One region of the Priestia sp. FSL P4-0332 genome, then DNA from elsewhere that is predicted to be linked to it. Evidence: riboswitches for the same ligand, from Rfam matches in the RefSeq annotation. Region 1 holds a riboswitch; each other region holds the start of a gene.

Region 1 (10,165 bases):
CCGTACCCTTCTAACACTTTAGCACCCGTTTTTCGTTCGAACTCTTTCATCAGCTCAATAGGCATCGGCGCACTGCCGCTGTTGCAGATGCGAATACTTTCGATGTTGTATTCTTCTGCCCTCGGATGATTTGTAATAGCAACATACATAGTTGGCACGCCAGGAAAAATACTAGGCTGCTCTTTTTTTATTGTATTTAGTACTTCTTCCAAATCAAAACGCGGCAATAGCAATATTTCATTTCCGCAAAGAATCGATAAATGCATACAGGAAGTCATGCCAAATACGTGAAATAATGGAATAACGGTTAAGCATTTTTCTTTTCCTAATTCAATATCATGCTTAAATATTTCGTATGATTGAACTGCGTTTGTGTAAATGTTTGTATGTGTAAGCATCGCACCTTTAGATGGTCCGGTCGTTCCTCCCGTATACTGAAGAACAGCGATATCGTGTCCTGGATGGATGACCGGCTGATTAAATTCATGCTTGATGGTTAAAAAATCTAGGAAGGAAAGGTCTGGTGATGTAGGAACAAAAGGTTTTTGCAAGCTGACAGTTATCGCTTCTTCTATATCAACGCGGTTTCTTATCTCTTGAAGTCTCGTATAAAAATCATCGAGCAGAATTATTTTTTTTGCCCCGGAATCGTTTAAAATATGCTCTAGCTCTTGTTCGACAAGCATAGGGTTGACCTGAGTCACAATGCCGCCCGCTGCTACAATGCCGAAATAGCTTATTATATATTGCGGACAGTTTGGCAGCATAATTGCTACACGATCTCCTTTTTTAATCCCTTTTTTCTGTAGTGCTCCTGCAAATACGCGAACTGAGTGATACAGCTCCTGGTACGTTAACGTATGCTGATACATGCGCGTTGCCGTGTGAGCAGGATAACGTTCGGCTGTTTCTTTCAGCATATCAAATAGTGAAATATCTTCGATGTGAATGTCATGAGTGTAAGCTTCTGGATAAGGTGTAAACCATTTTTTAACGTCTTCCATCAAGTTACTCCTTTCTTATTCACATAGCATGAACTCCACCGTCTACTGTCAGAATATCTCCCGTAATATAATTAGACGCCGCAGAAGCAAGAAAAACAGCCGCTCCTTTTAAATCAGCTTCGGAGCCAAAGCGTTTTAAAGGGGTTTGACTCAGAAAATAATCTTTGCCTTGTTCCATAATCGCACCTGACATTTTAGTAGGGAAAAATCCCGGCGCAATCGCATTAACTTGAATATTATGCTGTCCCCATTTGACAGCTAAATCTTTCGTAAACGTAATGACCGCTCCTTTACTCGTGTTGTACCCGATTGTATCCATGTACTGAGGATCTGTTCCTCCAAGACCGGCAATTGAAGCAATGTTAATAATCTTGCCAGCTTTTTGTTTAATCATTTCTTTTCCAGCTTCTTGGGACATTAAAAACGTTCCTGTAACATTAATATTCATCACTTTTTGCCATGCTTCAAGAGGCATTTCTTCAACTGGAGCACCCCACGTAGCTCCGCTGTTATTAATTAAAATATCAATACGTCCAAATTTTTCAATCGTTTGATGCACGACATTTTTAATATCTTCAGGCTGACTGATGTCGCATGCTAAAGCGAGGGTTTTTACGCCTGTAGTGGCCAATCGATCGGCCACTTGCTGACATGCTTCTTTTTTTCTCGAACATAGAACAATATTTGCCCCTGCCTCTGCAAGCCCTTCTGCCATTTGTTCTCCTAATCCTCTGCCTCCGCCGGTAATAATAGCTGTTTTCCCAGTTAAATCAAACAAATCCTTTATGTGCATATGTTGCCTCCTTTTCTTGATAGGATTTTAATTCAAGTCTTGCAAGCTGAGCTTTGTGCACTTCGTCTGGACCATCAGCGAGGCGAAGAGTGCGGGCATTTGCCCAAAGTGCCGCAAGCGGCGTGTCTTCTGAAACACCTGCTGCTCCAAATGCTTGAATAGCACGATCAATGACTTTTAAAGCCATAGCAGGAGCCATTACTTTAATCATAGCAATTTCTTTCCGCGCTTTTTTATTTCCAACTGTGTCCATCATATAAGCAGCTTTTAATGTTAATAAGCGAGCTTGCTCAATTTCAATACGCGATTCTGCCACCCATTCTTGAATAACCCCTTGCTGGGAAAGCAACTTATTAAAAGTAGAACGATTTTGAATACGCTTACATAATTCTTCAAGCGCTCTTTCCGCTGCTCCTATTAGCCGCATGCAGTGATGAATACGTCCAGGCCCCAATCTGCCTTGAGCGATAGCAAATCCTTTGCCTTCGCCTAAAAGCATATTAGACGCTGGCACACGCACATTGTCATAATGAATTTCAGCATGTCCATGAGGAGCGTGATCGTATCCAAAGACTGGCAGCATTCGTTCAATTTTAACTCCTGGAGTATTTAATGGAACTAGAATCATAGACTGCTGTTCATATTTAGATGCGGTAAAATCGCTTTTTCCCATGACAATAGCAATTTTGCAGCGAGGATCTCCCGCACCTGAAGACCACCATTTTCTTCCATTTATTACATATTCATCGCCTTCTCTTATAATACTGCACTGAATGTTTGTGGCATCAGAAGAACCTACATCTGGTTCTGTCATAGAAAAGCAGGAGCGAATGTCTCCATTTAACAGCGGTTTTAGCCATTTTTCTTTCTGTTCGGACGTTCCGTATCGAACCAGTACTTCCATATTGCCGGTGTCAGGAGCTCCGCAATTAAAAGCTTCTGGTCCAATAATAGAACGGCCCATAATTTCGCAAAGGGGGGCATATTCGACATTTGTTAGACCCGCTCCGTATTCGCTTTCTGGCAAAAATAAGTTCCATAATCCAGCTTGCTTTGCTTTTTCTTTTAACTCTTCCATGATCGGAGGAACAGCTGACCATCTAGATGGCTGTTCATTCAGCTGTTGTTCGTATAGCCGTTCATTTGGGTAAATATGCTCTTCCATAAAAGAGGTCAATTCTTTTTGCAGCTTCACTACTTTGTCAGAGTAAGAAAAATACACGGTAGTCCCTCGCTTTCATTTACTTACTAACCGGTTGGTATGTTACATATTCATCATAAATGAAGGGAAATAATTCAGCAAGATATTTTTAGAAAAATTCTAAATATTATATTATTTAAAAATAAAAAAAGAGAGGTTTTAACCTCTCTTTTTACGCGGATGTCATTTCCTCAAATACGGCTGATACCTTTTCAAACTCATCGTCATCTTCAATTGAAGACCATTCACCATCATCTTCAATTTTCAAAAAGAAAACATCAATTTCTTCTTCTGTTTCAATTAAAACTTCTTCCACAAACGCAACAGCAATATAATCGTGCCCTTCAATCGTCATTTTTCCAAGCACTTCAATATCTTGCTCTTGATCATTTTCATCTAAAATTGTAAAAATCTCTCCCGTTTCAATGCGTTCCATCTTATTCCCTCCTATTTTAATCTCATTATTCGTTCACTAACATGTATTCCCCTTTAGAAAAGGTTTCATGCTTATAAAAGTAGAATCTACTTTTTAAAAGGCAAAAGAATGTCTACGGTAGTTCCTTTTCCAAGTTCACTTACAAAGTTAATTTCTCCTCTATGTTCTCGAATGATCTTATAACACACCATCAGTCCAAGCCCCGTTCCTTTCTCTTTGGTACTATAAAAAGGTTTTCCTAAATGCTGCATTCTTTCCTGCGTGATGCCTGGCCCCTCGTCGCTAAACCGGACAACAAGGTTCTCCTGATTAAATCTTTTTAGTTGAATCGTTACGGTTCCTCCACTTGGCATAGATTCGACTGCATTTTTAAATATATTGCTAAACACCTGTTTCAACTGATTTTCTTCGCATAATACGAGAGGAAGATGAAGATCAATTTCTTTTTTTACGTGAATTTTCTCCGTAATCCCCTGCACCTCAGCTAGCTTTAAAGTATTCTCTAAAATATCTTGGACATGTTTGTCCCTGTAGGTTTTCGCCTGAGGCTTTGCAAGACTCAAGAACTCATCAGTAATCAATTCAATTCTATCTAACTCATGATTTATCATTTCTACATAGTAAGGCTGACCGCTCGTTTCTTTTAATAACTGCATAAATCCTTTTACCGCCGTCAGAGGGTTTCGAATTTCGTGAGCTATACCAGCCGCTAACTGTCCGACTAAGGAAAGCTGAGCGGATTCACGCAGCAATTTTTCAGTTTTTTTACGTTCTGTAATATCACGAAACAAAACTTGAATGGCCTGCTTTCCCATATAGGGAATAGGAAAAGCAATGGTTTCGGCATCAATCGTATGACCGTCTTTATGAATAAACTTCTCTTCCTGTAGGTCTACAGATTTATTTTCTGTTTTCATTCGATAAATTCGCTGTTTTACCACATCATAGTAATCAGGGTGAACAAACTGATAAACACACGCTCCTAATACGTCTTGAGGACTTTTGTATCCTAGCGCTTTGGCTCCTGCAGGGTTGATGTAATCAATTTTCCCTTCACTATGAACGATAATCGCTTCCGGCGATAACTCAATCAAGCTTCGGTAGCGTTCTTCGCTTTCTTTTAAAGCCGTTTCAGCCTGCTTTCGTGATGTTATATCTCGATAGACAAAAGCAATGCATAGCGGCCAATCATTCATATTTTCAACGCGGAATAGTGTGACGCTTACATTAATTAAATGACCGTCTTTATGCTGTCTGACCGTCTCAAATTCCGTTTTCGATTCCCCTGATTGAATGGTCTTATGAAGTTCGCACACTGGCTCCTTTAAAAACGAAGGTATAATTGGAAGAGGCTTTTGATAAATTTCTTCAAACGTCCAGCCAAATGTATTCTCAAACGCAGGGTTCACTTGAAGCGTTTTACCTTCTAAGTCAACGACAGCAACAGCATCTGCGTTATGATAAATAAAAGGCTGAATCTGTTCTTTCTTCTCCTGATAACTAGTTATATTCACGCAATGCCCCATAATTTCAGGCTTTTCTGTGTAAGATAAAGGGGTTAAGTTTACTACATAGCGTTTATCATTTATTTGAAGCTCGTACATAAGCTTTTTCTTTTTGTTTAGTGCTTCGAAAAAATGCTCATACGAGACCCATTCTTCTAGAGGTATTTTTTGCTCATGAACGCTTTCACCTTGATACATACTGTAAACAAGATGGTCATCTTTTTGTTTGTAAGCAAATATGATTCCTAGCGCCTCAGCTGAATGATTTTCTGCATGTAATCGGACTATTTTTTTATTTTCGTTCATCGTTCGTATTTACCTACCCCTCACTAGCATCTTTCCTACTCGTTCTCATTCTCTTAATTTTACATGAGGATTTTAGAATTTACTAGATAAAGAAGCGGATATTTTCCATTCACTCACATAAAAAAACGCCTGTAAAGGCGCTTTTTTATGTGAATATGAATTACTTTGAATGATGCATTTTATGACAGTGTCGCTTCGGAACAAAACCATTTTTCTCCATATGCTGATAGCGATTTTCCATATGTGAAGAAATGTTTTGACTCTCCGTTTTGCTTAGCACACCGTACTCCACATATTTTGAAAGTATTTCTTTCTTTTTTGCTAGCATTTCTTTGTACAGCACGGACAATTCCTGCTTTTGCTGAGACGTCAGCTGCACGTCTTTTGTTTCTGGCTGAGGATTGTTTTCTGCTAATACAGGCGTCGCGCTCATAAATAAAAAAGCTGCTGCTGCACTTATCATAATCTTTCGCAAACAATCTACTTCCTTTCATCATATAGTAGTTATAGTTTACGAACTTCTATTTGTTTTCATTCATTCTGTTTGCTTAAGACTCGATAGCTCCTCCTACATCATAGTCGCTAAGATCAATTTCCATTTCCATTTCAAGTGCTAATTTAGCAAGCTCTGAACCAAGATAAGGACCCGACGTTAAGCCTGAAGCTCCGAGACCATTCGCTACTAGTATTCCTTCGTAAGCCGGAAGAGTTCCAATGACTGGCAAGAAGCCTGGAGTAAATGGTCGAAACCCTACCCTTGTTTCTAAGACTGTGCTTTCTGTTAAGCCGGGAGCAATTGATAAGGCCTTTGAAAAAATCTCATGAAGCCCCCCAGCAGTTACTCTCAAGTCATAACCCGTGTCGTTTTCATGTGTTGCTCCAATGACAATTTGACCTTGTTCAAATGAAAGAATATATTGGTCGCTTGGAGGCATCACAACGGGCCAGTCTTTTGTATCTACATCAGGGAGATGCAAGTGGACAATTTGTGCTTTTTGAAAGCTTGCTAAAAATTTCACTCCAAGAGGCTCTAGTAATTGATTTGCCCACGCTCCTGCTGTTACGATTGTTGTACTTGCTAGAAGGGTTTGTCCATTTACGGAAACGCCCGTTACTTGATTATTTTCATAAAGTAGTTCTGCGTTTCCTTCTATTATTTTTGCACCGTTTTTCTTCGCTGCATTCACAAGTGCGTTTCGAAGAGCTCTTCCGTTAACGCGAGCGGCTCCACTAATATGAACTGAACTGTATTCTTCCGAAAGAACCGGAAACAAAGCCTGTGTTTCTTTAGCGGATAAACGTGTAATCTCGCCTATTTCGGGAGCTTTTTCCCGACGCTTATATGCTCTTTCTTCCATTTTTTTAAGCTTTTGCTCATCAGTATGTAAGCTAATTGCTCCTACTCGCTTATATCCCGTATCCGTTTCTCCATCTTCTTCTAATTGCTGAATTAATGTTTGATAGTACTTGGCGCCGCCTTTTGCTAAGCGGTACCATGCTTTATTTCGACGCTGCGAAAGCCATGGACAAACAATTCCTGCTGCTGCATCAGTAGCTTGACCCGCATCCTTGCGATCTATCAATGTCACATCTGCTCCTGCTTTTGCTAAATGATATGCTGTAGAAGCTCCAAGTATCCCAGCTCCAACTACGATGTATGTTTTCATACCAAAACACCCTTTTCTTTCTTCTAGTATTCTTATGCCATTATGTACGCAATTTTAGCATAGCAAAAAAAGAAGTCACATACTAGGTGAAGCTATTTTGAGCTTATTTTTGAGTCTTGCTGACTTTGACATATAGCTCCTTTCATTGTAAACAAAAGCGCAATAAGTTCTTTTACGGAGATTATGGTGAGATGAAGCAAACCACAAGTAGTGATCGCGCATATTTAACACTGCGTTTACCGCTTTTTTATTATAGTTTCTGAATAAAAAAATGAAAGAATAAAACCACTATAATATGTAAATAAAAAGAAATAACCATTATTTTAAGGAGAGCGTATGCAATCTTCATTTGTATTATTTTTCATCATTCTTGGTTTACTATTTGGCAAGTGGCGGAGATATCAAGAATACTATCCTACTTTGTTGTTTTGGATCACGGGGAATTTGCTTTATGAAGTGCTGCTGTTTCATCACCGCGTATGGGTATTTCACCCTGTTGGTATTGATCACCTTTTTCTACCCGATCACCTAATGGTTTCCCTTGGAATAACCTTAATTATTTATCCGTTTGTTATACCGGTTTTTTTAGGAAGGCTGCCGTTGCATGTAAGCGGCCGGCTGTGGTGGATTCTTTTGTGGGCGCTTTTATTTACTGTGATTGAGTTCATTGCTTATGTTAATCACAGTATCACTCATCATTATGGATGGTCGCTGCTGTGTTCTTTTCTCTTCAATGTTGTCACGTTCTCACTTTTAATCATTCATCAGAAGACAGCACTGGCTGCTTGGATTCTATCTGGAAGCTTTATAGCTTTTTTATTTATTTTTTTTGATATTCCTATGCCTTAACTTTTCATTGACTAGACAGAGGAAAAGGAAATATAATAGGAGTTACATTTAAATATAATTTTCCTCTCTGAGAATAGAGGTGCATGAAATCAAGAGTCACTTATTAGAGACTAATGGAGTCTGTGAAGATAAGTAAAAGGGATTTCGTGCCGAAGTATATAGACATCCATTGTGTTCATATACTGGTTCAGTATTGAATAAATGCTGAGCTGTCACAAACCATTTGGTTTGTGGAGAGCTATTGAAGAGATGTTGATGCCTAGAATGTAATAATACTTTATTATTATGAAACCAAGACGCGTGAACATCACTTCACGGGTCTTTTTTGTGTTTTTCTACTGATCATCAAAGTTATAGTTGAATGATTTAAATGGAGGGATATGGATTATGTACTTACATGGAACGAGTAAAATTAACAGCAGCAATCATTTAGAAATTGGACAGTGCGATACGGTCGAACTGAAAAAACAATACGGCACTCCCCTATACATCTACGATCAAGAATTAATTGAGACGAAATGCAAGGCCTTCCATTCAGCCTTCCAAAGAAGTGGATTTTCATATCAAATCGCCTATGCAGGGAAAGCCTTTCTTTGTATGGAAATGGCTAATCTTTTAACGAAGCTTGATATGTCATTAGATGTGGTCTCAGGAGGCGAATTATTTACAGCTCTTGAAGCGGGATATCCAGCTGAACGCATTCATTTTCACGGAAATAACAAAACGATTGAAGAAATTGAAATGGCTCTTGATGCGAATATCGGCTGCTTTGTTGTGGATAACTTCACCGAACTTGAAGTTTTGCATGCCTTAGCAGCTGAGCGCAAACAGAAAGCATCTATTCTTCTCCGTGTTACTCCAGGGATTGAAGCCCATACACACGAATATATTATGACCGGACAAGAAGACTCAAAGTTTGGATTTGGTCTTTCCAATGACCAAGCCATGAAAGCGGTAAGTTCTGCATTAGAAAAGCCTTATTATAATCTTTTAGGCATTCATTGTCATATTGGTTCGCAAATTTTTGAAGTAGATGGTTTTTCTCGCGCCATTGATATTTTAACTGATTTCTTATTCAATATTCGTGATAAAATGGACTTTGAAGTAAAAGTTTTAAACGTAGGTGGTGGTTTTGGTATTCGTTATACCGAAAGCGATTCTCCTCTTCCAGTTGAGTATTATGTAGATGCACTGACAGAAAAGCTAAGCCGTACGTTAACGGAACAAAATTATACCCTTCCGGAAGTCTGGATTGAGCCTGGAAGAAGCATCGTAGGAGAAGCGGGTACAACGCTTTATACAATTGGCTCAACGAAAGAGATTCCAGGTGTACGCAAATACGTGGGAATTGACGGGGGTATGACCGATAATATTCGTCCTGCTTTGTATGATGCAAAGCATGAAGCTGTCTTGGCTAATAGAGTGACGGATAAAAAAGATGAAACGGTATCGATTGCGGGGAAATGCTGTGAATCAGGAGATATGCTTATTTGGGATATCGATTTACCGCGCGTTAATCAAGGAGATTTATTAGCAGTTTCCTCTACAGGTGCCTACAACTATTCAATGGCTAGCAATTACAACCGCATTCCGCGCCCTGCTGTTGTATTTGTAAAAAATGGAGAAGCTCGTCTTGCTGTGGAGCGAGAAACATACGAAGATTTGGTGCGAAAAGATGTAAAGCCAGTCGTTACTACGTATGCAATGAGCAAATGATAGCTGTTCTTGCGTAGTAAAGAAGCTATTGTTGTTTGGAGGAAATATAACTATGGTTTTAAGTGTATTTAAAACGTACAGATCATCGCTTATTCTGCTTCTCGCTATTTTAATTGGCGGGATAGCAGGATATGCTATCGGGCCCGATGTAGCAGTCGTAAAGCCCTTTGGTGATTTGTTTCTTAATTTAATGTTCATGATTATCGTTCCCCTTGTCTTTTTTAGTGTGGCTTCGGCAATTGCAAACATGAACGAAATGAAACGTCTCGGTAAAATTATGCTAGGTATCGCCGTTGTGTTTATCGCTACTGCTGCTGTTTCAGCTGTTCTAGGCTTTTTAGGCGCGTCACTTTACAATCCGCTGCACAACGTAGATACTTCTGCGATTAAAGAATTAATGGGTGACAGTGAAAATACAGCTGAAAAAATGACGCTTTTAACTCAGCTTGTTAGTACCTTTACTGTACCTGATTTTGTTCAGTTATTTTCGAAAGAGCATATTTTACAATTAATTGTCTTTGCCGTCATTTTCGGTATTGCTACAACGATGGCCGGTGAAAAAGGACAGCCTATGGCGAAATTCCTGACTTCGGGTCAAGAAGTATCGATGAAGGTTGTTAAAATTGTGATGTACTATGCTCCAATTGGTTTAGGGTGCTATTTTGCTACTGTTGTAGGAGAACTAGGA
Region 2 (10,165 bases), 180 kb from region 1:
GGTATTTCAGCTGGTTATGCTACAGAACTTCCGCCTCATCATTTAGGTGAAGTAATTGACGCAACGATCATGCGAATTGATAAACCAACGTGTACAATTGAAGAGTTGATGACGGCTATTCAAGGTCCTGATTTTCCTACGGGAGGAATCATTCAAGGGGTAGACGGGATTAAGAAAGCCTACGAGACAGGTAAAGGGAAAATTATTATTCGCGGAAAAACGGAAGTGGAGTCCATTCGCGGCGGAAAACAGCAAATTGTCATTACAGAAATTCCGTTTGAAGTAAACAAAGCTAACCTTGTTAAGAAAATGGATGAGCTTCGTTTAGATAAAAAAGTGGAAGGCATTGCTGAAGTTCGCGATGAAACGGATCGTACCGGTCTGCGCATCGTAGTAGAATTAAAAAAAGATGCAAATGCTCAAGGAGTACTTCACTATCTTTATAAAAATACGGATCTGCAAGTACCTTATAATTTTAACATGGTTGCTATTGCTAAAAAGCGACCAAAGCTTATGAGCTTGGCTAACATTCTTGATGCTTATATTGATCATCAAAGAGAAGTGGTAACAAATCGTTCTAAATACGAACTGCAAAAAGCACGTGAACGTGAACATATTGTAGCGGGATTGATTAAGGCACTGTCGATTTTAGATGAAGTTATTGCGACGATTAGAGCTTCTAAAGATAAGCGCGACGCTAAAAATAATTTAATTGCCAAATATGAATTTACAGAACCTCAAGCAGAGGCGATTGTATCGCTTCAATTATACCGTTTGACAAACACGGACATCACAGCTCTACAAGCGGAAGCTGAAGAGCTAGGTGCTAAAATTAACGAGTTAGAAGAAATCTTACATAGCGAGAAAAAACTTTTTAATATAATCAAAAAAGAATTACGCCGTGTAAAAAAGCAATACAGTACAGAACGCCGCTCAAAAATTGAAGCGGAAATCGAAGAAATTAAGATTAATCTAGAAGTGATGGTTCCATCTGAAGAAGTGATGGTGACAGTCACAAAAGACGGATACGTAAAACGAACAAGTCTTCGTTCTTACGCCGCGTCTAACGGGCAAGACTTCGGTATGAAAGATACGGACCGAATTTTAGCGAAGTATGAAATTAATACAACCGAAACCCTTCTCATCTTCACAAACAAAGGGAATTATTTATATATGCCAGTGCACGAACTTCCGGATATCAGGTGGAAAGACATGGGGCAGCATATCATGAACATTGTTCCAATTGATAAAGAAGAGCAAATTGTACGGGCGATACCGGTGAAAGAATTTAAAGAAAATCAGTATCTGCTTTTCTTTACGAAAAATGGTATGGTCAAAAAATCAGAATTACTTCAATATAAAGCACAGCGCTACTCCAAAGCTCTTGTCGCCGTTAATTTAAAAGGCGATGATGAAGTAGTCGATGTATATCAAACCGATGGTAAAAAACAAGTGTTTATTGCCACTCGCTCTGGCTACGGACTGCGTTTCCGGGAAGAAGAAATCAATATTGTAGGAACTCGCGCTTCCGGTGTGAAAGGAATTAACTTAAAAGACGATGATTATGTTGTAAGCGGCGTTATCTTCGATGAAGGTGAAGCTCTATCAACTGAATTATTTATCGCCACGCAGCGAGGAGCTGTGAAAAAGACAAAAATTACTGAGTTTGAAGAATCAGCACGAGCAAAACGAGGGCTAGTGATGGTCCGAGAACTAAAATCTAATCCGCATCAAATTGCAAAAGTAAAAGCAATCTCTAAAGAGCACTACATGATAGTGGAATCATCTAAAGGTCAAATCGAGCAGGTTGATCCGTCTACAATGCGAGCTAGCGACCGATACAGCAACGGTTCATTCGTATTGGACCAAAGCGAAGCTGGCAATTTAGTTGATGTGTGGCTGGAAGAAAAATAACAAAAAAGTAGTAAAGTTTTTAACGCTTTACTACTTTTTTTGTTTAATATTTTTAAGTTAAACTATGTTCTAAATAAACAATATAAAAATTTCCCTACTCCTTAACCCAAATAAACATCATATACCTCCTACACAAGCCTCTAAGAAACTTTTGAATGTTCCAATTGTCCTAAACATATATATAAAAGAACATCTAGGAGGTGTTATAGATGAACTATTTTATTCACGTAACTCCTAAGACTAAACTCTTTGTTCGGGATATTGGAAAAGGGGAACCCGTTCTTTTCCTCCACGGGTGGCCTGTTAACGCTAAAATGTACGAATACCAATTTACAACGTTGCCGGCCCGCGGTATTCGATGTATCGCTCCTGATCTTCGCGGATTCGGAAAATCAGATGCGCCTTTCACCGGCTATTCTTATAATCAATTAGCGGATGATATTCGAATGTTAGTAGAAAGACTGGAGCTTAAAAATTATACGCTTGTAGGCTTTTCTATGGGGGGAGCCATTGCCATTCGATATATGAGCAGACATTTAGGATATGGCGTGAAGAAGTTAATTTTATTAGGAGCAGCGGCTCCAAGCTTTATTCAAAAAACTGATTTTCCATATGGACTTCCTTCTGAAGAAGTAAATACAATTATTCAAAATACGTATAGAGATCGTCCTAACATGCTTGAAGAGTTTGGCAAAAAGTTTTTTAATCAGCCTATTAGCTCAGCTTTTAGAGGGTGGTTTCAAGATTTAGGTTTAGAGGCATCCGGTCATGGAACGATTAAAACTGCGGTGTCTTTACGAGACGAAGACTTGCGAGAGGATTTGAGTCAAATTTTCGCTGAGACATATATATTACACGGAAAAAAAGATCAAATTTGTCCATTTGATCTTGCAAAAGTTATGAATCGTCATATTTCATTTTCTACACTTCTTCCATTTGAAAATAGTGGACACGGTCTTTTTTATGATGAACGTGAGAAAGTAAATGACACTCTTATTGAACTCATCGCTAAAAGCTCAGCCTATAAGTAAGGATATACATTTAAAACCGAATTGGCAGCCAAATAAAAAAAGTAAAAAACCCGCACCTAACGTAATGAAGCGAAGAAGCTTAGGCGTGATAAATTTTCTTGTAAAATGAATGCTGCTGGCAATATTTAAATTCCAAAGAAGGATGCCAAAGATAATAAAGAAACTGTGAAAAAAGACAGATAGCCACGTTTGACTTTGGAGGCTTTCGCTTAAGCTTGACCCAAATACACCAAACCAAAACACAATATTTAAAGGGTTCATAAGAGCAATGAAGAAACCTGTAAAAAACGACTTATCTCTTTTAATAGAGGGTTTGTTTACATCTATTGAAAAGGAACGAGAAACAGCTTGTTTCATACTTTGAAAGCCAACAAATGTGAGCATGACAAAACCAGTTGCATACAAGGAAACAGTAACAGCCTGCATCTGAACAAAGGGCGTTAACCCTATTAAAATGAGGAGCATAAATAAAATATCGGCCGTCATGCCTCCTAAACCAACTAGCCAAGAAGCCCAAAATCCTCTTGTCAGCCCTTTTTTAATCATCTCTATATTAATTGGACCTACCGGTGCTGCGAGACTAATACCTAGAATTATTTGTTTTATAGCAATCAAAAACCACTCCACAAACACAGCCTCCTTTCTAACTTGTCCAATAGTAGCTTATATATATATATAGATTAGAGTTTTATAATTTAGAAGCGGCATTTAGTTAAAAATGCTCATAAACTTTCTTTTCTTTAATACACATGTAACGTTGAGTTCCATAAGGAGGGTTTTAATGGCATCAAAAATGCTTTTTCGAGCCAATGAGATTTTAGAGTCAACGCATGTCCCGTTTTGGGGAAAAGATGCTTTTCAATATTTCCAAAGCGATATATTATCAGAAGAAAATCCATTTCCTTGTATATTAGGGGTAGAAGGCTTTAAAAAAGATTTACTGCGTTTTTCATTTGTGACTACTCCTTATAACTACCAAGATATTAGGAATGCAGCGTCGGCACTTAGAGAATACATAGATACGTTCAAGACCATAGGTCGCTATACATCTTTTGTGTTATTCTTTAAGCCTGAACATAAAGAACGATCAATGGAAGAGTACGAAACGATGTTTTGGGATACGCTGACGTTTCTTCATCAAATTGATCAAAAGAAATGGCCGCAAGACATTCCAAAAGATCCAAAAAATCCATTATGGGAATTTTGCTTTCACGGAGAACCTATTTTTGTCGTATGTAATACGCCTGCTCATTCTTTGCGTAAAAGCCGTAAGAGCAGAGGATTTATGATTACATTTCAGCCTCGGTGGGTCTTTGAAGGTATGACAGGAGATTCAAAAATAGGGCGGCACGTACAAAAGGTGGTCCGCGATCGGTTAAAAACATATGATGACGTATCAGCTCACCCTGAGTTAGGATGGTATGGACAGCAGGGAAACCGAGAGTGGAAGCAATATTTTTTACATGATGATAACAACTATACTACCGGACAGTGTCCGTTTAAATTAAAAAGGAGTGAGCAGCATGGACGTAAAAAAAGCCTCTATTAAAAAAGGAGTTGGCGGAAAGTTTGAAGAAGTAATTAAAGAACTGCTTCCGGCGTATACTGGATACGTTGAAGTACAGCACGATATTGCTTTTCAAACGCACCCATCTCATACGCATCCAACTGATGAAATTCTTCATATACTTGAAGGATCTATTTATTTTACAGTTGAACGTGATACGGTTCTATGTCAGGCAGGAGATCGGATACATTTACCGAAACAAACGGTTCATTCTTCAAAAGCCGGTCCTGATGGGTGCACATACGTTATTTCCATTTTAAAATAAAGACGAAAGAAGATGATGCTTATGCTACGTTCCCGGCCAGTGCTGCTGCTTATCGATGTACAAGAAGGATTTTATTCACCCGAGTGGGGGGAAAGAAACAATTTAGATGCAGAAAAACATATGCTGACGCTGCTGCAAGCATGGAGGCGCCAAGATTATCCTGTCATTCACGTACAGCATGCATCAGGAAATCCAAATTCTCCTTTACACCCAAGTTCGAAGGGGTTTCAGTTCAAAGAAGGATTTGGTCCACAAGAAGATGAATACTTAATTCGCAAACACGTGAACAGCTGCTTCATTGGAACAGAGCTAGACAGTTATTTAAAAGCAAATGGCTATGATACGCTTATCTTAATAGGACTAACTACTAATCACTGCGTCTCTACGACTGCTCGCATGGCTGGAAATCTAGGGTACAGGACGTACGTTGTAAACGATGCAACAGCTTGCTTTGATTGTATGTCCTACGATGGAAAAACAAGGCTTCCTGCAGAAGATGTACATACATTCGCATTGTCTTCTTTGCATGAGGAGTTTGCAACGGTCGTTTCTACAAAAGAGACACTTCAAGTTCTTCAAACCTTTCAATATGCTCAAAATCATAACTGATGTGCATGCGCACATCGGTTTTTTATGTAGATTATGTTTATTAAAAGAAGTAAAATAAAGATAATTCTATACTATAAGGAGTTTGTACATATGATCATTCGTTATGCTAAAGAAGAAGATTTACCTATGCTTGTTGAAATTTATAATCAGTCTGTTCAAACAAGTGCTGCTACTTTTGATTTAACGCCTGTAACAGTAGAGCAAAGAAGGAGCTGGTTTGATAATCACATTAGCAATGAACTTTTTCCGCTTATTGTAGCGGAAAAAGATGGGGTAGTAGCGGGCTATGCTTCGCTTTCTTCTTATCGAGATAAAGAGGCGTACATTCAAACGGTAGAGCTATCGATTTATATTGATAAAAACCAGCAGGGACATGGCATTGGAAAACAGCTTATGAAGCGGATTTTGGAATTAGCTAAAGAACTCAACCATCACGTTGTCATTTCAGGGATTACAAAAGGGAATGATATCAGTGTCAAAATGCATGAGCAATTTAATTTTACATTTTGCGGAGAATTTAAAGAAGTAGGCTGGAAATTTGATCAGTGGCAAGATGTGCTTTTTTATCAGCTTATTTTATAAGATGTATGACACCTTTACACATTGTAACGTTTTAGTTTCGTGTGTAAAGGTTATTAACATAATAAATCGTTTTATTATGTTAATACGAAAGGTGTTAGCTATCATGAATACACATTTTCAATATCAGCATCTAAGAGCTATTCCGAAAAGATGGTCCAAAAAAGAGCTGCATATCCAGCTGAATAGAATCAAGCACAATTCTGAACTATCTACTATAGCAGCAGATCTGCTTTTTCATCTGTTAGAATGTACCCATTCGGGCCTTCAAACTAAACAAGAAATCATAGACTACATCCAAAGCATTCCTACTCATCAACTTCCATCTTTTGTAACCCATTTAAGCAGGTTAATTCAGCATATTTATTATATAGAAGCTGCTGATTACTGTAATCGTCCCCTCAAAGGTTATATGCTTGTTATGAAAAACCAGCCCGCCTATATATCTCTTCATTTTGCTGATCAGATCACATAAAAAAGCTCTCTATTCAAAAGAATAGAGAGCTTTTTTTATTCGTATTTTTTCACTGTTACTTGACATTCTTTTAACGGGATAAGTTTCGACTTTTTCGTCCATTTGTATCCTAACCAAACAATTAAGAATAAAGGAAGTCCGATATAGGAAACAAGTACACCGTACCAGTCAATCGAGTCACCCATAAACGCCGAATAGTTTTGGCCTAAAATAACAACGGCACATAAAATAAAGGCAAAGATAGGGCCAAATGGGAAAAGTTTTGCATGATATGGAAGTTCACTCAAATCATGACCTTGGGCAACAAATGCTCTTCTAAAACGATAGTGGCTGATTGCAATTCCTAACCAAGCAATAAAACCAGACATACCAGAAGCGTTAAGTAACCACGTGTATACCGCACCGTCTCCAAAAAATGAAGCACCAAATGCAAGTGTACCGACAAGTGCCGTTGCGATTAAAGCATTAACCGGAACGCCTCGTTTATTTACTTTTGCTAAGAACCTCGGTGCTTTTCCATCTTTCGCCAAGTTCCACAGCATACGCGTAGAAGCATACATACCTGAGTTACCAGCAGATAAAACGGCTGTTAAAATAACGGCATTGATAGCTGATGCTGCAAACGCCAGACCTGCTCGTTCGAATATTAGAGTAAACGGACTGACCCGCACATCATCACTTGCTAATGAATCCGCTGTGTATGGAATAAGCATCCCAATAACAAAAATAGCTAAAATATAAAATAACAAGATGCGCCAGAAGACTTGTTTAACTGCGCGAGGAACCGTTTTTTCCGGATCTTCACTTTCTCCAGCTGCAACTCCAAGCAACTCTGTTCCTTGGAATGAAAAACCAGCAGCCATAAAAATACCTAAGACAGTAAAGAATCCACCGTGAATGGGTCCATCACCAAGCGTGAAGTTTTTAAAACCTGGTGCTTCATTGTTAAAGATACCAAAAATCATCATAATACCAATAACTAAAAAGATGATAACTGTTACTACTTTAATTAATGAAAACCAAAATTCAGATTCGCCAAATCCTTTTACAGAAAGGTAGTTAAGCCCAAACATAATTAATAAAAACAGGGCACTCCATAAAATAGAAGAAGAGTTTGGGAACCAAAATTTCATAATAAGGGCTCCAGCAGATAATTCAGCTGCAATCGTAATAGCCCAGTTATACCAATAGTTCCAGCCGAGAGCGAAACCAAAGGATGGATCTACAAACCGAGACGCATACGTACTAAACGAACCAGCTTCAGGCATATAAGCTGCGAGCTCCGCCAGGCTGGTCATCAAAAAGTAAACCATGACACCAATAATAGCGTAAGCTAAAAGCGCTCCCCCAGGTCCTGCTGTGTGAATTGCTCCACCACTTGCTAGGAATAAGCCGGTTCCGATGGCTCCTCCTAATGAAATCATCGTTAAGTGGCGAGATTTCAACCCACGTTTTAATTCTTGCTGCTCTTGCATAGATAAATACTCCTTTCGAATGTACGGAAAGAGACGGGATAACATAAAAAAAGCCCGCAGTATATGTGCGCGCTTTTAAATCTGAAAACCGCGTCAACCTTCCGTGAAGATAGCTCTTCACATCACTTGCATGATGTGACAGTTCTGTTCCTGTTCGGAGACAGCCCCAGCTTAAATCAACCGAGAAGTGATCTAAACTTCGGCAATTTTTCCTTTCAAGCAACATCCTCAATGTTCTCTGCATTTCCGTTGCTTTACTATTAAAAACTGCGACCTCTACCTCATCGATTAGGATGAGGGTTTTTTATATTCATTTGACATAAAAGAAGTATATCAAATACTAAAACGATTGTCATTATAAAAAATAGATTCAGAAAATAGAAACATCTTTGAAATCTCTCGAATCTATTTTGTTACATATGGTATAATAAATGTTGTCATAATACTACATAAATATCCGAACGTACCACAGGGGGAGCCGCCGTGCTGAGAGTGAACAAATTGTTCAGACCCTTCGAACCTGTTAGTTAACGCTAGCGTAGGAATGTGGGAATAGTAGCATATATTTGCTTACTCCTGTGTAAACCGTTTGATATGAATGATTCAAAAACAGGAGTGAGAAACGTGAATAAAGCATTACCCTTACAGGCTAAAATTGAAATAGCTATTTTTGCAGCATTAGCACTTCTACTTGATCTTTTGCCTTCCATTAAGATTGCAACGGCTGTGAGTATTTCGTTCTCCATGGTGCCCATTTTTATTATGTGCTTTCGCTGGGGAGTAAAAGGCGGGGCTCTATCTGGTCTATTATGGGGGCTGTTGCAGTTGGCAACAGGAACGGCTTATATTTTAACAGCGCTGCAAACGTTTATTGAATATATTGTGGCTTTTGCTTTTATAGGTTTTGGAGGTGTTTTTTCGCAATCTATTAAAACAAATTTAGCTAACAATAACAGATCAAAAGCTTTTGTTTTGATTGTTTTATCCCTTGTTATCGGCAGCTTCGCACGGTATTTCTGGCACTTTATTGCGGGTATTATTTTCTGGGGATCATACGCGCCAAAGGGCATGTCCGCTCTGTGGTATTCTTTTTCAATGAACGGGATTTCAATGGTAGGGTCACTAATTGCCTGCTTAGTCATTCTTTCACTATTAATTCCATCCGCATCAAGAATGATTGTAACTAAATCACACTCATAATAAAAAAGACTAAATCTACCAAGATTTAGTCTTTTTTGTCATTTGTCACCTTTGTTTACACAAAAGTGTGTCAGGTTTGATAACATAGTTAGTGAAATATTCAAAAAACTGTTTTATGATAATCACCATATTCAAACGAGGTAAGGGATTGATAGCATGCTACAGAAATGGATCACGAGCATAGGTTTAGATATTGGAACAAGCACAACAAAACTGATTGTAAGCAAGCTGCTAATAGCAAATCAACAAAATCAGTTTACGCTGCCAGGCTGTCAAATTATTGATCGTCGCGTAACGTATGCAAGTTCTATCTATACCACCCCTATGCTAAACGATGTTGAAATCGATGTTCAAAAATTAACGGTACTACTAGAACAAGAGTATAAGAATGCAGGAATCTCCTTAGATCAAGTGGAGGCGGGCGCTGTGATCATTACAGGAGAAACGGCTAGAAAGCAAAATGCAGAAAGTATCGTTCACTATCTAGCCGAACATGCTGGGGATTTTGTTGTTGCAACAGCCGGCGCTGACTTGGAAGGAATATTAGCAGCAAAAGGATCAGGAGCAATCGAACGTTCTGCTGAAACAAATGCAGTAATTGCCAATATTGATGTAGGAGGAGGCACTGCTAACATCGCTTTATGTCAAAATGGAAAAGTGATAGAAACGTTTACACTGCATGTAGGCGGGAGATTAATTCGACTAAATGAAGACGGTCTTGTTACCTACATTTCGTCTCATTTAACTGAATTTTTGAAAAATAATTCTTTAACACTGCGAGAAGGTGAAAAAGCAACATTTGAAAAGCTCTCGTCTATCTGTCAATTACTAGCTGAAGAAACCGTGAATTATGTAAAAGCGCTGAATCAAAATTCCTCGCTGCTCGTTTCTCCTCATACAAGATCTTCTATACATCCTGAAACGATCATGGTTTCAGGAGGAGTAGGAGCAATGATGGAGAAGCAAAAGCCAAAAACAGTGAAGGAAGTGGCCATACACGGAGACGTTGGTCCGCTTCTAGCATATCATTTTCAATCCATCCAAGTATCT
Region 3 (10,165 bases), 2.2 Mb from region 1:
GGAGGTTCGGGCCAAGTGGGGCCGCGCGTAGCAGAACAGTTAGAAATCCCTTATATTACGACGATTACAAAATTGGATATCGAAGGTGAAAAAGTGACTGTTGTACGCGATGTGGAAGGCGATTCCGAAGTTATCGAAACGTCGCTTCCTCTTCTAGTAACAGCTCAGCAGGGACTTAACGAACCTCGCTATCCATCTCTTCCAGGGATTATGAAAGCGAAGAAGAAACCGTTGGTTGAAGTAGAATTGGATGATTTAGATTTAGATGAAGATGATGTAGAAGCAAAAACAAAGACAATTGAAATTTATTTGCCTCCGAAAAAAGACGCAGGACGCGTATTACAAGGAGATATAAAAGATCAAGTGACAGAACTGGTCAATTTACTGCATAAAGAAGCAAAAGTCATTTAATAAGTCAAAAGTCAAAACAATGGGGGTATTGCAATGGGACGCAAAGTGTTAGTTCTAGGAGAAGCACGTGATGGGGGATTACGAAACGTATCGTTTGAAGCGATTTCCGCAGCGTCTACTGTAGCTGATGGTGGGGAAATTGTTGCAGCGTTAGTAGGAAAGGAAGTAAAAGCTTTAAGTGAAGAGCTTATTGCGTACGGAGCGAATAAAGTTGTTGTGACGGAGCATGAAGATTTAGCTGCTTACACATCGGATGGTTATGCTCAGGCGTTATTAGCCATCATTGAAAGTGAACAGCCTGAAGCTATCGTATTTGGCCATACGGCTCTTGGCAAAGACCTAGCGCCAAAACTGGCAGCTCGCTTAGACAAAGGACTTATCTCCGATGTGACGGATGTAGAAGTTGGAGGGGATCAAGTAGTCTTCACCCGCCCAATTTATTCTGGTAAAGCATTTGAAAAGAAAATCATGATCGATGCTTTTACGTTTGTCACGATTCGTCCAAATAATATTTCACCGCTTGCAAAAGACGAGGGACGTACAGGCGATGTAGAGGATTTAAATGTTGAAATCAAAAACCTGCGTACAGTTGTAAAAGAAGTTGTACGGAAAGCAACGCAAGGAGTTGATTTATCCGAAGCAAAAGTCGTGATTGCAGGTGGTCGAGGTGTAAAAAGCACGGAAGGTTTTGGACCTCTCCAAGAGCTAGCGGACGTGTTAAATGGAGCTGTTGGGGCATCTCGCGGAGCGTGCGATGCAGATTACTGCGACTATTCTCTTCAGATCGGTCAGACGGGCAAAGTAGTCACACCAGATTTATACATTGCCTGCGGAATCTCAGGAGCCATTCAGCATTTGGCCGGCATGTCAAATTCAAAAATTATTGTTGCCATTAACAAAGATCCTGAGGCGAATATTTTTAAAGTAGCTGATTACGGAATCGTTGGAGATTTATTTGAAGTGGTGCCTCTGCTAACGGAAGAATTTAAAAAGCTGAAAGTACAGTCTGCGTAAGAGGCTGGGACAAAAGTATTTTAGACGAAGTGAAAAACGAACCATTGATCAAGATGTTTGATTAGTGGTTCGTTTTTTTGTTAGGGTAAGCGTAGCTTTCATGTGTGTGGGTCTTTCTAGCAGTTCAGCTCTTGTATACTATTTGTTCGTCTTTAGATGGGATTCATTTCCTTATGTCTCAACCTCATGGAAAACGAAATTTTCTACGTATGTTTTTATGTGAATTGTACAAACTAGAGCGGAGAATAAACAGTATAAATGTAAGCAAAAAGTTAGCAAACCTTATTTGAAGGTGATATACTGTGAGTAGAATTTGGATATTGCATATATTTAGGAGGAATTAAAATGGCTATTGCACATGCTACAGATAAAAACTTTACAGATGAAATTAAATCAGGCCTAGTGCTTGTTGACTTTTGGGCACCATGGTGTGGCCCTTGTAAAATGATTGCTCCAGTTCTTGAAGAAATCGATGGCGAACTTAACGATAAAGTTAAAATCGTGAAAGTAGACGTTGATGAAAATCAAGAAACGGCTGGAAAATTTGGTGTTATGAGTATCCCAACTTTAGTATTATTTAAAGATGGAGAGAAAGTTGACCAAGTAGTTGGTTTCCAACCAAAAGAAGCATTAACAGAATTAATTAATAAACACGCGTAAGTCAAAACCTAGCTCAGGCTAGGTTTTTTCTTTTTCTCCACTTTTTCTCTTTTGGGAATACTTTTATTTAGCGAATATGCGTTCGTTTGTTTTATACTAGATGTAAGGAACATCGCCATAAATCCGGCTTATGTGCATGTATTGTAAGGCAGGAAAGAATGTAGGTTACGCTTCATAAGCGAATGTATAGATGGACAGAGTAAGAGAAGAGGAAGGAGAAAAATATGAACGATTATTTAAAAGAAAAGCTGGCTATTTTACCGGATCAGCCCGGCTGCTACTTGATGAAAGATAAATATGGAACGGTCATTTACGTAGGAAAAGCAAAAGTATTAAAAAATCGAGTGCGCTCCTACTTTACCGGATCTCATGACGGAAAGACGCTTCGACTTGTAAACGACATTGTCGATTTTGAATATATCGTCACATCTTCTAATTTAGAAGCGCTTATTTTAGAAATGAATTTAATTAAAAAGCATGATCCAAAATACAATATCATGCTTAAAGATGATAAGGGTTATCCCTTTATTAAGATTACAGCTGAAAAACAGCCCCGACTTGTTATTACAAGAAAAATAAAAAAAGATAAAGGGAAATACTTCGGTCCTTATCCTAACGTTCAAGCTGCAAATGAAACAAAGCGGCTTCTTGATCGCATTTATCCATTAAGAAAGTGCTCTACCATGCCAGACAGACCTTGTTTGTATTACCATATCGGGCAATGCCTAGCTCCTTGCGTAAAAGAAGTAAAAGAAGAGCAAAACAAACAAATTATTGAAAATATCACGCGGTTTTTAAATGGTGGATATGAGCATGTCAAAACAGAGTTAACTGAAAAAATGTTAAAAGCTTCAGAAGAACTTGACTTTGAACGGGCTAAAGAATATCGAGATCAAATTGCTCATATCGAAGCGACAATGGAAAAGCAAAAAGTAACGTTTAATGATTTTGTTAATCGAGATGTGTTTGGCTATTCTTATGATAAAGGCTGGATGTGTGTTCAAGTTTTCTTTATTCGCCAAGGGAAATTAATTGAGCGAGAAGTTTCTATGTTTCCTTTTTATAAAGAGCCAGAAGAAGATTTCTTAACTTTTATCGGTCAGTTTTATGCCAAAAATATTAAGCCAAAAGAAGTGATGGTTCCAGCAACGATTGATGCAGAGTTGGCTGAGAAATTAGTAGAAGTAGAGGTTCAGCATCCAAAGCGAGGCAAAAAGAAAGAATTAGTAGAACTTGCGTGTAAAAATGCAAAAATTGCGCTCGGTGAAAAATTCTATTTAATTGAACGAGATGAAGAACGCACGGTTGGCGCAGTTGAACGGTTAGGAGAAGAGCTTGGAATTGCCGCTCCTTATCGGATTGAAGCATTTGATAATTCAAATATTCAAGGAACAGACCCAGTTTCTGCGATGATTGTTTTTGTTGATGGGAAGCCGGAAAAGAAAGAATATCGTAAATATAAAATTAAGACCGTGCAGGGACCAGATGATTACAGTTCCATGAGAGAAGTGGTTCGCAGAAGGTATTCCAGAGCATTAAAAGAAGATCTTCCGCTTCCAGATTTAATTGTTGTAGATGGAGGTAAAGGGCATTTGGCTGCGGTGCAGGATGTTCTCGAAAATGAATTGGGACTTTTAGTGCCTACAGCAGGTCTTGTCAAAGATGATAAGCACAGAACTTCGAATCTGATGATTGGCGAGCCTCCTCAAATCATACCGCTTGAACGCAATAGTCAAGAATTTTATTTGCTTCAGCGAATTCAAGATGAAGTTCACCGCTTTGCGATTACCTTCCACCGTCAAGTGCGCTCTAAGTCCGCTTTTCAGTCTGTTCTGGACGACATTCCGGGAGTGGGAGAAAAGCGTAAAAAAGCTTTGTTAAAGTATTTTGGTTCGGTGAAAAAATTGAAAGAAGCAACGGTTGAAGATATTCGAAATTCAGGTGTTCCTCAAAACATTGCTGAAAAAATTTATGAAACATTGCAAAAATAGTCTTGAAATAATAGAAAATGTTTGATAAGCTATTAACTAATTTCATACGACACTTCATCAAATGAAGTGAAGATAGAGGTGCAAATTTAATCAGTACGTATCAGGAAGGGTATGAGCCCTTATGAATGATGCGGAAAGGGAAATTTGCCGAAGTGAACATTACCTCATAGTAATGATTGCTGGTTCTGCGTTGAATAAACGTAGGATTGTCAAGATGTAGATTCTTGGAGAGCTATCTCACGGCAGTGGACGGTTATGTTTTATAATTTTCGTTCGTTAAGCAATGAGAGCTCATCTCATTGCTTTTTTTATTGTCTGAGTAAAAAAATTTAGCTTCTCATCATCCTGCATATGCAAATTTATTGAAAAGGAATGAACAAAATTATGGCATTAATCGTTCAAAAATTTGGTGGAACATCTGTTGGTTCTGTTGAACGTATTCAACATGTAGCAAACCGAGTTATTCAAGAAGCAGAGCGCGGTAACCAAGTAGTCGTTGTTGTATCGGCAATGGGCAAAACCACAGATGCACTGGTGAAATTAGCAAGTGATATTACGGACAGTCCAAGCAAACGCGAAATGGATATGCTTCTTACAACTGGAGAACAAGTGACGATTTCCCTGTTAACAATGGCCCTTCAATGCAAAGGGTATGAAGCAACTTCGCTAACAGGTTGGCAAGCTGGCATCCAGACGGAAGCAGTTCATAGCAATGCACGAATCCAGCACATTGATACAACTCGTATTCAACGTCAGTTAGATAGCGGACGAATTGTAGTAGTAGCTGGATTCCAAGGCTGTTCAGAAGATGGAAGCATTACAACATTAGGTCGAGGCGGCTCTGACACGACGGCAGTAGCTCTTGCCGCGGCGCTAAAAGCTGCAAAATGTGATATTTATACAGATGTAACAGGAGTGTTTACGACAGATCCGCGCTATGTAGAAGATGCCCGTAAGCTTCACTCTATTTCATATGACGAAATGTTAGAATTAGCTAATTTGGGAGCAGGGGTGCTGCATCCGCGCGCTGTTGAGTTTGCAAAAAATTATCAGGTACCGCTAGAAGTGCGTTCAAGCTTAGAAAACGAGAATGGAACGATTGTTGAGGAGGAAGTTTCAATGGAACAAAACTTAGTCGTAAGAGGAATTGCGTTTGAAGATAATATTTCACGCGTGACAATTGAAGGGTTAAACAACGAGTTGCAAACTCTTTCTACTATTTTTACAGCATTAGCAAAAGAACAGTTAAATGTGGACATTATTATTCAAAACGTAACGGCTAATAATCGTCTATCCATCTCATTTTCTATTAAAACCGTAGACGTAGAAGCTGCTCTTGCTGTCTTAAAAGAATATAAATCTACTTTAGGATATACGCGTATCGAACATGAAAGCGGTCTGGCTAAAGTGTCGATTGTCGGATCTGGTATGATTTCAAACCCAGGTGTTGCAGCTGAAATGTTTGAAGTGCTGGCAGGAGAGAAAATTGAAGTGAAGATGGTCAGCACGTCTGAAATTAAAGTATCTACAGTTGTACCGCATGCTGATATGGTAAAAGCAGTTGAGACGCTTCACGTAGCATTCGAACTAGAAGAACAGCAGGCAGTGCAAGTATAAAGAAGAGAAAAAAGACGTGGTATCTCCACGTCTTTTATATATACGTATTTTTTACTTTTTATAACGCTCCGCGCGTGTTTCGGTAGGTAAAATATCTTTTCGGTCCCACTGCACGGAAATCAGCACTTTTCCGTTCTTTTCTTTATGTGTTAAGTAGGCTTCTGTTAGGCAGTTGTTTTGCCGCTGAATCTGTTCAGCCACAAATCCTGACTCAAGATGAAACGAACAAGTTTCCTGCTGAAATCTTTTGCTGACCACATCACCTGATAACTCAAGCTCTAGTGAATATTTATCTTTTTTTGCAAGCGTCAGTGTTCCCCAGGAAGCTGCTTTAAAAAAAGCGACGATTTCATCCATTGTATTTAATGGGTATTTCCGCGCAAGGTGTTTTCCTGCCCAGTATGAAATGGTATTCGTTTCGTCTCCAAGAAGCTCTGGAATTAACACGTCACGCAAAAGGCTGTATCCGAAATATGAAACGTGATCAAGATTTCTCTCTGTTTCAGCTGTGACATTAGGTTCTGATGTTTCCATCGTCTCTTCAAGTTCTTGCTGTGATTCTGTTTGTAAATTGCTCATGCTTTCCCCTCTTTCTTTACTACTATTATATACAAATCTAAAAAACCTCTCACGCATTTTTTTAATAAAATGTAAGAGGATCTTTATTATGGTAAAAAGAGTTAGATGTAAAGATAAAAAATCCATAATATACCTTTTAAAAGGGTACTTTTACCTGTGTAAATGTTTTGTGAACTTGTTTACAATAAAAGTATAAAGTAAACGCTTACTTAGTTGTGGCAAGCAATATTATAATAGAAAGAAAAAATCTGTAACATCAATATAGTAAGCGTTAACAAATATAAAATTTTATAAATTTATATTTTATAGAAGATTTAAATATCTTGCCTTGACGCTCTTAATCGATGGGAGTAAAATTAACCTGTCACATACTTTATTAGGAAATGCAAAGGTTTTCATTTCCTATATTCACGATTAATCTATTTGTCTAGTGGGAGTAAGAAAGTTCTTCACAAACTATGTTCATTTAACTAAGGGGGGTCTACGCAGATGGCGGCAAACAGAGAGTTTCAATATCGGAGAATCCATTCATTACTTGGGGTAATACCAATCGGGATTTTCTTAACACAGCATTTAGTTGTGAATCATTTCGCGACAAAGGGAGAAGAATCATTTAATCAAGCAGCTCACTTCATGGAGAGCTTACCTTTCCGCTATGCTCTAGAAATTTTCATTATTTTCTTACCAATCGTTTTTCACGCAATATACGGTCTTTACATCGCATTCACTGCTAAAACAAACGTTAACAACTATGGGTTTTTCCGTAACTGGATGTTTATCCTTCAGCGTGTTTCAGGTGTAATCACACTTATCTTCATCACATGGCACGTATGGGAAACCAGAATACAAGCTGCGCTTGGAAAAGAAGTAGATTTTCAAATGATGGAACGAATTTTAAGCAACCCGGCAATGCTTGCATTCTACATAGTTGGTGTTGTATCTACGATCTTCCACTTTGCAAACGGTCTATGGTCATTTGGAGTTAGCTGGGGGTTAACTGTAACACCACGTTCTCAAAGAATTTCAACTTATGTGACATTAGCAATCTTCTTAGCACTTACATTTGTAGGTGTTCGTACATTATTCGCATTTGCATAAAATTAAGGTTTTGAAGGAGTGGGGTTCCGATGAGTAACGGAAAAATCATCGTAGTCGGTGGCGGTTTAGCTGGCTTGATGGCAACAATAAAAATTGCTGAGTCTGGCAAGCAAGTAGATTTATTTTCACTAGTTCCGGTAAAAAGATCTCACTCAGTTTGCGCGCAAGGTGGAATCAACGGAGCCGTAAATACGAAAGGTGAAGGGGATTCACCATGGGAACACTTTGATGACACAGTGTACGGCGGAGACTTTTTAGCCAACCAGCCACCTGTAAAAGCAATGTGTGAAGCAGCTCCTGGCATTATTCACTTACTTGACCGCATGGGTGTTATGTTTAACCGTACTCCTGAGGGTTTGTTAGACTTCAGACGATTTGGCGGGACGCAGCATCACCGTACGGCTTTTGCTGGAGCAACAACGGGTCAACAATTATTGTACGCATTAGATGAGCAGGTTCGTCGCTATGAAGTTGCCGGACTTGTGACAAAGTACGAAGGATGGGAATTCTTAGGTGCTGTTCTTGACGATGAGCGCAGCTGTCGCGGAATTTCTGCACAGAATTTAAAATCAATGGAAATTAAAACGTTCCCAGCTGACGCGGTTATTATGGCTACAGGTGGACCTGGAATTGTTTTTGGAAAATCGACGAACTCAGTTATTAATACAGGTTCAGCGGCATCTATTGTGTATCAGCAAGGTGCATACTATTCAAACGGAGAGTTTATTCAAATTCATCCAACTGCTATCCCAGGAGATGATAAGCTTCGTCTTATGAGTGAATCTGCTCGTGGAGAAGGCGGACGCGTTTGGACATATAAAGACGGTAAACCTTGGTATTTCTTAGAGGAAAAATATCCTGCATACGGTAACTTAGTACCTCGTGATATTGCAACTCGTGAAATTTTTGACGTCTGCGTAGCGCAGAAGTTAGGAATTAACGGAGAGAACATGGTTTATCTGGACCTTTCACATAAAGATCCAAAAGAGCTAGACATTAAACTTGGAGGTATCATCGAAATCTATGAAAAATTCATGGGCGATGATCCGCGCAAGGTACCAATGAAAATTTTCCCAGCCGTACACTATTCAATGGGCGGTTTATGGGTGGATTACGATCAAATGACAAATATTCCTGGCTTATTCGCAGCTGGTGAGTGTGATTATTCACAGCACGGAGCGAACCGTTTAGGAGCAAACTCATTATTATCAGCTATTTATGGTGGTATGGTTGCCGGTCCTAAAGCGGTTGAATACATCAATGGTTTAGAAAAGAGCGCAGATGCTATTTCTTCAAGCGTATATGATCGTCATGTGAAAGAAGAAGAAGAGAAATGGAACAATATCATGAATCTTCAAGGTACAGAAAATGCATACGTTCTTCATAAAGAGCTAGGGGAATGGATGACTGACAACGTGACAGTCGTACGATACAATGACAAACTGTTAAAAACAGATGAAAAGATTCAAGAATTAATTGAACGCTATGATCGTATTAACATTAATGATACGGCTAAATGGAGTAATCAAGCGGCAACATTTACTCGTCAGCTGCAAAACATGCTTCAGCTTTCACGTGTTGTAACGCTAGGAGCTTACAACCGTAACGAAAGTCGCGGTGCTCATTATAAGCCAGATTTCCCAGATCGTAACGATGAAGAATTCTTAAAAACAACAATGGCATCTTTTGTGGATAAGAAAACGGCTCCTTCTTTCCATTATGAAGAGGTAGACGTATCGTTAATCAAACCGCGTAAGCGCGACTACACAAAGAAAAAAGATGAAAAACCAAAAAAACAACAAGAGGGGGTTCGTTAATCAATGAGTGAACAACAAACAGTCCAAAAGACAGTGCGCTTCATTATTACACGTCAAGATTCAGCTGAATCTGCTCCTTACAATCAGGAGTTTGAAATTCCGTATCGTCCGAATATGAACGTTATTTCAGCACTGATGGAAATCAGACGTAACCCTGTTGATGCTTCAGGTAAAGAGGTTGCTCCGATAAACTGGGAAATGAACTGTTTAGAGGAAGTATGCGGAGCCTGTTCAATGGTCATCAACGGTAAACCTCGTCAGTCATGTACGGCTCTTGTTGATAAACTAGAACAGCCAATTCGCTTACAGCCAATGAAAACATTTCCTGTGGTTCGTGACTTGCAAGTAGACCGCAGCCGTATGTTTGATTCACTAAAAAAAGTAAAAGCCTGGGTTCCAATCGATGGCACATACGATTTAGGTCCAGGACCGCGTATGCCTGAAAAGAAACGTCAGTGGGCGTATGAGTTATCCAAGTGTATGACATGTGGCGTTTGCTTAGAAGCTTGTCCAAACGTAAACGACAAGTCAAACTTCATCGGTCCAGCACCGCTTTCTCAAGTTCGCTTGTTTAATGCCCATCCAACCGGTGCGTTAAATAAAGGAGAACGTTTAGAGACGATTATGGGTGATGGAGGACTAGCGAACTGCGGGAACTCTCAAAACTGCGTTCAATCATGTCCAAAAGGAATTCCATTGACTACTTCAATCGCAGCTTTGAACCGCGATACAACAATTCAAGCATTCAGAAGTTTCTTTGGTAGCGATCAAGTATAATCACTCAAAACCTCTCCACGCGGAGAGGTTTTATTTTGTCTATGACGAATGGAGGAAATACAGATGAATAATATTTCGTATATTGAAGACATGGATCATTGGAAAGAGTCATTTTCGTTTAAGCAGGAGATCAAGGTAAGATTTTCGGAAACAGATATGTTTGGGCATTTAAATAATACGGTTCCTTTTGTTTATTTTGAA

Evidence for each region. Region 1 has a riboswitch for lysine ahead of lysA (diaminopimelate decarboxylase). Riboswitches for the same ligand answer to the same signal wherever they lie in the genome.
Region 2: another riboswitch for lysine. It lies ahead of MKY06_RS12985 (amino acid permease); the one in region 1 lies ahead of lysA (diaminopimelate decarboxylase).
Region 3: another riboswitch for lysine. It lies ahead of MKY06_RS24075 (aspartate kinase); the one in region 1 lies ahead of lysA (diaminopimelate decarboxylase).

What each region holds. Positions count from the first base shown of each region.
Region 1 covers NZ_JBBOUA010000001.1:2,381,910-2,392,074, reverse strand. Annotated here, with positions in the region: gene MKY06_RS12080 (long-chain-fatty-acid--CoA ligase) at 1-1,004, opposite strand, end outside; gene MKY06_RS12075 (SDR family oxidoreductase) at 1,024-1,797, opposite strand; gene MKY06_RS12070 (acyl-CoA dehydrogenase) at 1,775-3,019, opposite strand; gene MKY06_RS12065 (DUF1292 domain-containing protein) at 3,171-3,434, opposite strand; gene MKY06_RS12060 (PAS domain-containing sensor histidine kinase) at 3,521-5,245, opposite strand; gene MKY06_RS12055 (YckD family protein) at 5,406-5,720, opposite strand; gene MKY06_RS12050 (NAD(P)/FAD-dependent oxidoreductase) at 5,794-6,912, opposite strand; gene MKY06_RS12045 (CBO0543 family protein) at 7,249-7,761, shown strand; lysine riboswitch at 7,828-8,010, shown strand; gene lysA (diaminopimelate decarboxylase) at 8,149-9,477, shown strand; gene MKY06_RS12035 (dicarboxylate/amino acid:cation symporter) at 9,530-10,165, shown strand, end outside.
Region 2 covers NZ_JBBOUA010000001.1:2,565,664-2,575,828, reverse strand. Annotated here, with positions in the region: gene parC (DNA topoisomerase IV subunit A) at 1-1,914, shown strand, start outside; gene MKY06_RS13020 (alpha/beta fold hydrolase) at 2,124-2,945, shown strand; gene MKY06_RS13015 (LysE family transporter) at 2,931-3,572, opposite strand; gene MKY06_RS13010 (YqcI/YcgG family protein) at 3,727-4,494, shown strand; gene MKY06_RS13005 (cupin domain-containing protein) at 4,469-4,777, shown strand; gene MKY06_RS13000 (cysteine hydrolase family protein) at 4,799-5,386, shown strand; gene MKY06_RS12995 (GNAT family N-acetyltransferase) at 5,477-5,968, shown strand; gene MKY06_RS12990 (hypothetical protein) at 6,072-6,440, shown strand; gene MKY06_RS12985 (amino acid permease) at 6,476-7,915, opposite strand; lysine riboswitch at 8,018-8,202, opposite strand; TPP riboswitch at 8,377-8,477, shown strand; gene thiT (energy-coupled thiamine transporter ThiT) at 8,510-9,115, shown strand; gene MKY06_RS12975 (ethanolamine ammonia-lyase reactivating factor EutA) at 9,272-10,165, shown strand, end outside.
Region 3 covers NZ_JBBOUA010000001.1:4,583,851-4,594,015, reverse strand. Annotated here, with positions in the region: gene MKY06_RS24095 (electron transfer flavoprotein subunit beta/FixA family protein) at 1-411, shown strand, start outside; gene MKY06_RS24090 (electron transfer flavoprotein subunit alpha/FixB family protein) at 445-1,425, shown strand; gene trxA (thioredoxin) at 1,771-2,085, shown strand; gene uvrC (excinuclease ABC subunit UvrC) at 2,310-4,076, shown strand; lysine riboswitch at 4,142-4,319, shown strand; gene MKY06_RS24075 (aspartate kinase) at 4,461-5,693, shown strand; gene MKY06_RS24070 (YslB family protein) at 5,745-6,272, opposite strand; gene MKY06_RS24065 (succinate dehydrogenase cytochrome b558 subunit) at 6,762-7,370, shown strand; gene sdhA (succinate dehydrogenase flavoprotein subunit) at 7,400-9,187, shown strand; gene sdhB (succinate dehydrogenase iron-sulfur subunit) at 9,191-9,964, shown strand; gene MKY06_RS24050 (acyl-CoA thioesterase) at 10,028-10,165, shown strand, end outside.